One region of the Sphingomonas sp. BL-S-30 genome, then DNA from elsewhere that is predicted to be linked to it. Evidence: riboswitches for the same ligand, from Rfam matches in the RefSeq annotation. Region 1 holds a riboswitch; the other holds the start of a gene.
The links. A riboswitch is a leader RNA that binds a small molecule or an ion and turns the genes downstream of it on or off. The one in region 1 is predicted to bind cobalamin.
Positions count from the first base shown of each region.

Region 1 (4,733 bases):
TTGCGCGGAGCGCTGGCCGAGATCCCAGGCGGTCGCGGTCGGGACTGAGCGCGTATCGACCGAATAGAAGTTGCGCCCGGTCGGCAGCACGTCGGGCCGTCCCCGGGTGGGAGCGCCCGAGGGGCCGGGCGCGATGAAGCGCGCATCGAGGCCGGCGAGCAGCGCGGACTGTTCGGCATCGCCACAGGCGTCGACCCGCGCGGCGAGATCGCCGAGCACGGCCTGCAATACCGTCGCTGACGCGGGCCCCGGGGCTTCCATGCCCTCGACCAGCGCGATCGCCAGCAGTTCGAGGCGCTCGACGGTGTCCCCGAACGTCCGCCACAGGTCATTCGATATCTCAGCAAGCGGCGCCGGTTTCGGTCCGTCCCAGACATCGCCCATGATGCAATCGAGCGGATCGAAGCCGAGCCGCAGATCGTCCGCCATCGATCGCAGCAGCGAGGCCTGGCCGGGACTGTCATAGCCGCGCGGGGTGCGCGACAGCGCGATCAGCAGGTCGGTGCGCAGCCGGCCTTCGGGCGAGCGGGTGAAGATGTGCAGCCCGTCGCGGATCTGCATTTCCTTCAGCTCGCACAGATAATTGTCGAGCGCGGCGAGCGCATCGTCGCCATCGCCGACCGCGCCGGCATCGGTATCGAGACCCTGCGAGCGCGCGAGGTTGAGAATCTCGCCCTTGAGATGCGCGATCCGGCGCGGGTCCATGCCGGCGGCGAGATAATATTCGTCGACCAGCGCTTCGAGCTGCTTGAGCGGCCCATAGCTTTCCGCACGGGTCAGCGGCGGGGTGAGGTGGTCGACGATCGCTGCGCCGATCCGGCGCTTGGCCTGGGTGCCCTCACCGGGATCGTTGACGATGAACGGGTAGAGTTGCGGCACCGGGCCGGCGCAGATCTCGGGAAAGCACGTCTCGGACAGCGCCAGTGCCTTGCCCGGCAGCCATTCGAGATTGCCGTGCTTGCCGACATGGACGACTGCATGCGCGCCGAAATGCCGGTTCAGCCAGAAATGGAAGGCGAGATAGGCGTGTGGCGGCACCAATGCCGGATCGTGATAGGTCGCCTTGGGATCGACATTATAGCCGCGCGCCGGCTGGACCGCGACCGCGATATTGCCGAACCGGTGCACCGCGAGGCGGAAAGCACCGTCCCGCACGAACGGGTCTGCCTCGGCTGCGCCCCAGCGCTCGCTCACCGCGTTGCGCACGGCCTGGGGCAGGGTGTCGAAGGCTTGGGCATAGTCGGCGATCGCCAGTGCGATCTCGCCCGGCCGGTCGATCGAATCGAGCGCATTGGTGACGCCCGCCAGCATCGTGTCCATCAGCGCGACACCGTCGGTGGGCGCTGCGCCGATCGCGTAGCCTGAACCGCCGAGTGCGGCGAGGATCGCCGCCGCGCTGGCTGGCGTGTCGAGGCCGACGCCGTTGCCGATCCGGCCGTCGCGATTGGGGTAGTTGGCGAGGACCAGCGCGATCCGGCGTTCCGCTGCCGGCGTTCGGCGCAACCTCGCCCAATTGGCGGCGAGTCGGGCGACGAAGGCGACCCGGTCGGGAGCAACCCTGGGCACGATGATGCCGCATTCGGTGCGCGCGTCGAACCGCTCGGCGGCCTTGAACGCGACCGCGCGGCTGAACAGCCGGCCGTCGATTTCGGGCAGCGCGACGTTCATCGCGAGATCGCGCGGGCCGAGACCGCGTGGGGAGTCTGTCCAGGCCGATTGCTCGACACCGGCGAACACGGTCTGGAGGATCACGCAGTCCGCGGTCTCCAGTACGCCGCCGATCCTGTTCTCGCCCGGCGACGATGCGGCGAACGAGGTGGCGTTGAGGATGACGTCGGGCCGCAGTTCCGTAATCAGCCCGCGCAGCCAGTCGACCGCGAACGGTTCGCGCAGCGCCCGGACATAGACCGGGGCGACGTTCAGGCCCTGCGCCTCGAGTTCGGCGACCATGGCATCGACCGCGTCGAGCGTGCCGGCGATAGTCAGGGCGCGGTAGAAGACGAACAGGGCGACAGGCCGTCCTTCGGTCCAGCGCGCATGCAGATCGGCCAGGGCAGGGCGATCGACCCCCTTCACATACAATCCCGCATCGGCAACCGGAACCGGATCGTCGGGTGTGCCGATGTCTCGGGCGATCAGGCGAGCGGCGGTGCGCAGGAAACCGATTGCGTTGGCGACCCCGCCCTGGCGCAGATAGTCGCGCAGCCGGGCACAGGTCTCGGGCGGCAGGGTCGAGGCGGCGTCGAGCGCCGGATCGTCCTCGCGTCCATCGGCGATCGCGGCGAAGGCGATGCCGTGCGCGCGGGCAACCGCGGCGATCTCGTCGATCCCATAGGGCCAATAGGCCTTGCCGCCGAGCAGGACGACGCAGACGAACTTCGCCTTCGCGATCACCTTCTCGACATAGAGATCGACCGAATAGGGATGCTTGAGCTGGAGCAGGTTCGCCAGCCGGATACGCGGCGCGCCATCGCCCAGCGCCTCGGCCGCCCGCGCGAAACACGCCAGCTCGCTATCCGCCACGGTCAGGAACACGATATCGCCCGGCGACTGGTCGAGGTCGATTGCCTCGTCGCCGTTCGAAACCGTCCCCGGCGTGGCGGACAGCAGATGCATCAGCCGAGGACGCTCGCGAGTTCGGTTTCGATTCCCGCGCGGTCCAGCCCCTTCTGGCCGATCACCACCAGCTGAGTGCGGCGCGCTTCTTCGGGCTTCCACGCGCGATCGAAGAAATGCTGGACGCGCGGGCCGACCGCCTGGATGACGAGGCGGCTGGGCTTTCCCGCGACCGCGACCATGCCCTTGACGCGCAGTACATCGTGTTTGGCGATGACCTCGCCCAGCCGGGCGACGAGCGCGTCGAGATCGGCAACTTCACCGCCGGTCGCGACGAAGCTGTCGAAATCGTCGTGATCATGCTCCTCGCCATCGTCGATATGCGACTTGCGCGAATCGAGATCGTCCTCGGCTGCCGCGGTGATGCCGAGCAACGCGGCGATATCGACCGCGCCGTGATCGGCGCGCACGATCCGTACGCCGGGCCGCGTCTCCGCGTCGACCAGCGCCTCGACCCGCGCAAGCGTCTCGGCATCGACCAGGTCGGTCTTGTTGAGCACGACCATGTCGGCACAGCCGAGCTGCTCCTCGAACAGCTCCTCCAGCGGCGAATCATGGTCGAGATTGGGGTCGGCCGCGCGTGCAGCCGCCAGTGCCGCCTCGTCGGTGGCGAAGCGTCCGGCCGCGACCGCATCGGCATCGATCAGCGCGATGACGCCGTCGACGGTCGCACGGGTGCGGATGTCCGGCCATTGGAACGCCTTGACCAGCGGCTTGGGGAGCGCGAGCCCGCTGGTCTCGATGATGATGTGCTCGGGCGGGTTGGGCCGGTCGAGTAGCTTCTGCATCGTCGGCAGGAAGTCGTCGGCGACGGTGCAGCAGATGCAGCCATTGGCCAGCTCGACGATGTCATCTTCCGGGCAGGCCTCGTCATTGCAGCCCTTGAGCAGCTCGCCATCGACGCCGATATCGCCGAACTCGTTGATCACGAGCGCGATGCGACGCCCCTGCGCATTCTCCAGCAGATGGCGGATCAGCGTGGTCTTGCCGGCCCCCAGAAATCCGGTGATGACGGTAGTGGGCACTTTGCTCACGCTGCTTCTCCTTCTTCGACGTCGACAGGTGCGCGATCATGGATCGCACGCCAATGGGAAACTCTTGCGTCGCCCGCAGCCGCGAGGCGCCGCGCACGATCCGCGAAGGCGTCATGAGCAACATCGGTGGCGGGGGCGTGCCGTTCGCCTGGGCGAACGGTCGATGCACGACGACGGGCGGACGCCAAAAGCACCCGGCACCATGCACCGATGCGGCCCCAGCCGCATGGTTCGTCGCTCAGACGGAGTTCCGTGCCTTGGCCATTCCCTGGACCAGGGCAAGAGCGACCGGTGCGCTGGCAGGTCTCCTGGCTCGCGGGTCATAGCTTGATGCACGGCCTTCCCAGGCCTTCGCGCTCTCGCGCGATCGGCCCAGTGGCTTGCCTCTCGAAGAGAGGCGGTGTGCATCGCGCTCGCCGCTTACAGTTGCAGGGACAGCCGCGGAGTTGGGCGGCTGAAGCCGTCCGCACCGCATTCCCGATTAAGCCCCTTTCGGGGCACCGGCGCGATCACGAGGCGCGGGGGCAACCCCGTTCCTCAAGCGCGCCAATAGGCGGTTGCCAACCCATCGGCAAGATATGGAGATTTCTTTATCCGCTGCCGGTGACCGGGCCGAGCGACTGCAACCGCCAGATGCGATTGAACGACAAGACCGTCACCGAGAGGGGCGCGACATCGATCCGCCACGTCGCGCCGATCGGCAGCGACAGGGCAGCGGCGATCGCCGCGCGCACCACGGCCGGGTGAGTGATCGCCAGCACGGGCACATCCCGTCCGGCCTGGCTGGCGAGCCACTCGGCGACACGCACGCTGACCGCCGCCATCGTCTCGCCGCCGGACGCGCCCGCCCCGGGATCGGCGATCCATGCGGCAGCAGCCTCGGGATCGGCGGCATTGATCTCGGCAAGGCTTTTCCCGCTCCAGTCGCCATGATCGATATCGCCGAGCGCCGCATCGATATCGGCGGTCAGACCAAGCGCTTCCGCCGTCTGGCGCGCGGCCGACGCCGGGCTGGTGGCGACACGCCGTGGGGAGGGCCCCGGGATGCGCAGGCCGGTCGCTGCGCGCAGCCCCCCCGTGTCG
Region 1 covers NZ_CM145481.1:2,981,454-2,986,186, reverse strand. The annotation lists gene cobN (cobaltochelatase subunit CobN) at 1-2,616, opposite strand, end outside; gene cobW (cobalamin biosynthesis protein CobW) at 2,616-3,650, opposite strand; cobalamin riboswitch at 3,932-4,170, opposite strand; gene ACZ1I5_RS13820 (histidine phosphatase family protein) at 4,241-4,733, opposite strand, start outside.

Region 2 (4,733 bases), 2.0 Mb from region 1:
CCCGATCTCGTTGGGATAGGCATAATCGGCAAAGGCATCGAGCAGCTCCATCTGCGACCGGGCGGTCTCGATCGAGATGACGTCGGCGTCCATCGCGCCGATCGAGGGCAGGATGTCGTTGAACTCCGAATAGCACATATGGGTGTGGATCTGGGTGTCGTCGCGCACGCCCGACGCGGTCAGGCGGAAGCATTCGACCGCCCAGTCGAGATAGGCCTGCCAGTCGGCGCGGCGCAGCGGCAGCCCTTCGCGCAGGGCCGCCTCGTCGATCTGGATCACCGCCGCGCCAGCCGCCTCCAGGTCGATCACCTCGTCGCGGATCGCCAGCGCGATCTCGCGGCAGCTCTGCGAGCGTGGCTGGTCGTCGCGCACGAACGACCAGTTGAGGATCGTGACCGGCCCGGTCAGCATGCCCTTCATCGGCTTGCTCGTCAGCGACTGGGCATAACGCCACCACTCGACCGTCATCGGCTTCGGCCGCGCGACATCGCCGTACAAGATCGGCGGCCGCACGCAGCGCGAGCCATAGCTCTGCACCCAGGCGCTGCGGGTGAAGGCGAAGCCGGATAGCTGCTCGCCGAAATACTGCACCATATCGTTGCGCTCGAACTCGCCATGCACCAGCACGTCGAGGCCGATCTTTTCCTGCCACTCGACCGTCGTGGCGGTCTCGACGCGCAGGAACTGCTCATAGGCCAGGTCGTCGATCTCGCCCTTGATGTGCGCGGCACGCGCCTTGCGCACTTCCGGCGTCTGCGGGAAGGACCCGATCGTCGTGGTCGGGAAGCTCGGCAGGCCCAGCCGCCCCTGTTGCGCCACGCGGCGATCCGCGAAGGGCGACGTCCGCCTGGTCATGTCGAGATCGACCGCCGCCAGCCGCGCCGCGACGGCGGGATTGTGGATCAGCGGCGACGTCTTGCGCGACTCGACCGCCGCCCGGGCCAGCGCCAGCGGCGCGGCAACCGTCTCGGCGCCCTGGTTCAGCGCCTGTGCCAGCACTGACAATTCGCCGATCTTCTGCACGGCAAAGGCAAGCCACTGCTTCACCTCAGAGTCGAGCGCGGTCTCGATCGTGAGATCGACCGGCACGTGCAGCAGCGAGCAGGACGGCGCGAGCACCAGGTTGCGCTCGGCCGCGACGGGCGCAATCCGCGCGATCAGCGCATCGAGATCGGCCCGCCAGACGTTCCGCCCGTCGATCACGCCGAGCGACAGCAGCAGGTCGGGCCGGGCACGCTGCCACACCGGCTCGAGCTGCTCCGGCGCACGGACCAGATCGATATGCAGCCCGTGCACCGGCAGGTCGGTCGCCAGTTCCAGATTGTCGCCGAGCGCGCCGAAATAGGTCGCGAGCATCACCTTCGGCCCGTTCACTGACAGGCGCCTGTACGCTTGCTTCAGCGCCGCGCGCTGATCGTCGTCGAGGTCGAGCACCAGGCAGGGTTCGTCGATCTGGACCCAGTCGGCACCCGCCTGTGCAAGCTGCGCCAGCACTTCCTCATAGACCGGCAGCACTGCCTCGAGCAGCGACAGCGGGGCGACGTCCTTGCCCTTGGCCAGCGTCAGCCAGGTCACCGGCCCGAGCAGCACCGGCCGCGTATGGTATCCGAGTGCCTTGGCCTCGAGAAATTCGTCGACTGCCTTGCTCGTCGACAGCGCGAATTGCTGTCCTGCGCTCAGTTCCGGCACCATGTAATGATAGTTGGTGTCGAACCATTTGGTCATTTCCTGCGCGGTGCTGTCCAGCCCATGCGCGCAGCCTTCATGCCTCTTCGCGCTCTGCGTCCCACGCGCCATGGCGAAATAAGTGTCGAGGCCGACCTTGCCGCCGTTCCAGCCATAGCGCGCCGGCACCGCGCCGAGCATCGCGGAGGTATCGAGCACATGGTCGTAGAGCGAGAAGTCGCCGCTGGGGATGATGTCGGCGCCCAACGCCCTTTGCCGCGCCCAGGCAGCGGCGCGCAAGCCCTGTGCCGCGAGCGACAGAGCGTCGGCATCCGATTTGCCCGACCAGAAGCTTTCGAGCGCGAACTTCAGCTCGCGGCGCGGGCCGATACGGGGGAAACCGAGGGTTGCGACTGAGATGGTCATCGTCTTGGCCTTGCGTTGGGCAAGGTGAAGGCCGGACGCACGGCAACGGGCACACGCCCTAATGACAAGCCGGGGCGCGGTGTTGCACGCGGCCTGACCGGGCACCCCGCCGGAGGACGTTATCTGACGAGGCAGGTCTCCTGGCTCGCGGGTCAATGCGACGATCCGGCCTTCCCGGTCCCTTGTCCGGACCAGTGACGCAAAATGGACCGCCGCTCACCGCTCACAGTTGCGGGGGCAGCGCCGGAATAAGCCCAAGGGCCGCACCGGCTTCCCGTCTTAGCTCCGACCGGGCAACCGGGCGAAGAACCTCGACCATCACAGGATAGAGGTTACGACGGGCGCGTCAAGCATCATATAAAGAATTCTTTATATGATGCTTTCAATACCGAACGGCACATGGACGCGACCATGACGAGCCTCCATAAGCCCCGCAACGTCAGCCGGAGCCAGAACCCATGTCCTTCTCCCTTTACGATGCCGTCGTACCGTCCAACCTCCAGATCCTGGGCGCGGTCGATGCGCTGGTCGACAAGGCGGCGGCATTCTGCGCCGAACAGGGCAGGACGGAAGCGGAGCTGATCGACACCCGCCTCGCACCGGACATGCTGCCCTTCGGCTATCAGGTGAAATCCTGCGCCGCCCATTCGGTCGGCGGAATCGAGGGGGTCCGGGCCGGCAGCTTCTCGCCCGACCGATCGGCCTGGCCGACCGACTTTGCCGGCCTGCACGGCATCCTGCAGACGGCGGTCACCAGCCTGAAAGCGCTCGATCGCGACGCGTTCGACGCCCTGGCGGACTGCGATACGCAGTTCGCCTTCGGGGAAACCATCATGCCCTTCACGGGCGCGAACTTCCTGCTCTCCTTCTCGCAGCCGAACTTCTATTTCCACGCGACAACGGCCTATGCGATCCTGCGCGCGCAAGGCGTGAAGCTGGGCAAACGCGATTTCATGGGAACGCCGCGTATCAAGCGGTAGGGCGTGACGAAGGTCTGGCCCGACCTCGTCGTTATCGGCGTCTCGCGCTTTATGCGTCGAGGTGGCGCAGATCACCGCCGCGCGTCTCGCGCCCGAACCAGGCGACCAGGCCAAGCGCGACCACCGCCGGCGCCATGATGATGACCGCCGCCAGTCCCATGGACGGGATCAGCGCGGCGATGCTCAGTCCTTGCGCAAACAGCCCGCCGGCCTTGGTGCAGGCGGCGACCCATCCGGTCGCCCGGCCGCGCACACGTAACGGGAAGCTTTCGGCGGTATAGGGCAGCAGGATGGCGAGGATGCCGTTCGAGCCGACGATCAGCAGCGCGACCGGCAGCACCGGGCTGCCCGTTCCCGCCAGCTCCAGCCTGAGCACGCCGAGCAAGCCGGCAAGCGTCACGCCGATCATGGTGACGAGCAACCATTTGGTGCTCCAGCGGCTGTACATGAGCGCCGCCAGAAACACGGTCGGAAAAGCAATCAGCGAGCTTTCCGCCAGCAGCCGGCTCGACACCGCGACTGAATAGCCCTTGGCGACGAGATCGGCCGGCAGCCACAGCAACAGGCCGAAATTGATCAGGCCCCAGGTCAGTGCGGCCACGGTCAGCGCGGTGAGCTTGCCGATCATCCGCCTGCCCGTCAGCGGCCCGTGGTTGACCCCGGTCGTCGTTGGCGGGGGCCCGCGCCGCACAGTTGCCCCGAAGCGCCGCATCACTGCTTCCGCTTCCACCTTGCGCCCCCGGGCGAGGAGGAACTTGGCCGATTCAGGGATGAGCGCGCCCAGCAGAATGAGGCTGAGCCCGGTCGGCAGGTTTGCCAGCCACAATATGCGCCAGCCGAAGATCGGCTGCAGCACCGCCGAGAGCCCGCTCGCCGCGAAATAGCCGCCGACCGCGCCGAGCCCGCCGACCAGCACCAGGCTCCAGCCGCGATGCCGGTTGGGCATCATCTCCGCGAGCAACGCGTATGTCACCGGCAACATGCCGCCCGCCGCCGCGCCCATCATGAAACACATGCCGATATTCCAGGCGAGCGACGGCATCGCGCCGCAGATCGAGGTGCCGACGAACATCACCGCCGAGAGCAGGATCGAGGCCTTGCGCCCATAGATATCGGCGATCACGCCCCACACGACCGACCCGACCACGGTGCCCATCAGCGCGAAGAACGGCACCAGCGACACGGTCGATCGCGGCACATGATATTCGCCGATCATGCCGGGCACGGTGAAGCCGAGCGAGGCCGGCTTCATCACATCGATGATCAGCGCGACGACCAGCACGATCATCAGCCGCCAATGCGCCCAGCCGAGCGCGGCATCCTCGGGCGCGGCGATGGTGATGTCCTCGGCCGCCGCGCGCTGTGCCGCGAGATTGCGCGGCAGCAGGCCATAGGCCGCGACGATCACGCCCCCGACGATCAGGAACATGCCGAAGATCATGCCCGAATCCATCGGCATGCCGGCGAGGTGATAGCCCATGTCCTTCGCCATCAGGAACATCGGGATGTGGAGCACTACCCCCGCCGTGACGGCCGCGCAGCCGAGAATGAACGCCCACAAGGCCTGGCGATCGGACAGACTGTTCATACGTGTTGCCATGCGACATCCCCACTTCGCCGCTTGTCGTCGCGGCGCCCCGGGCAATCGATACCGCTATCATC
Region 2 covers NZ_CM145481.1:5,028,564-5,033,296, reverse strand. The annotation lists gene metE (5-methyltetrahydropteroyltriglutamate--homocysteine S-methyltransferase) at 1-2,091, opposite strand, end outside; cobalamin riboswitch at 2,205-2,420, opposite strand; gene ACZ1I5_RS23625 (DUF1993 domain-containing protein) at 2,550-3,071, shown strand; gene ACZ1I5_RS23620 (MFS transporter) at 3,121-4,671, opposite strand.
Region 2: linked by a shared signal. The riboswitch ahead of metE (5-methyltetrahydropteroyltriglutamate--homocysteine S-methyltransferase) and the one ahead of cobW (cobalamin biosynthesis protein CobW) in region 1 are both predicted to bind cobalamin.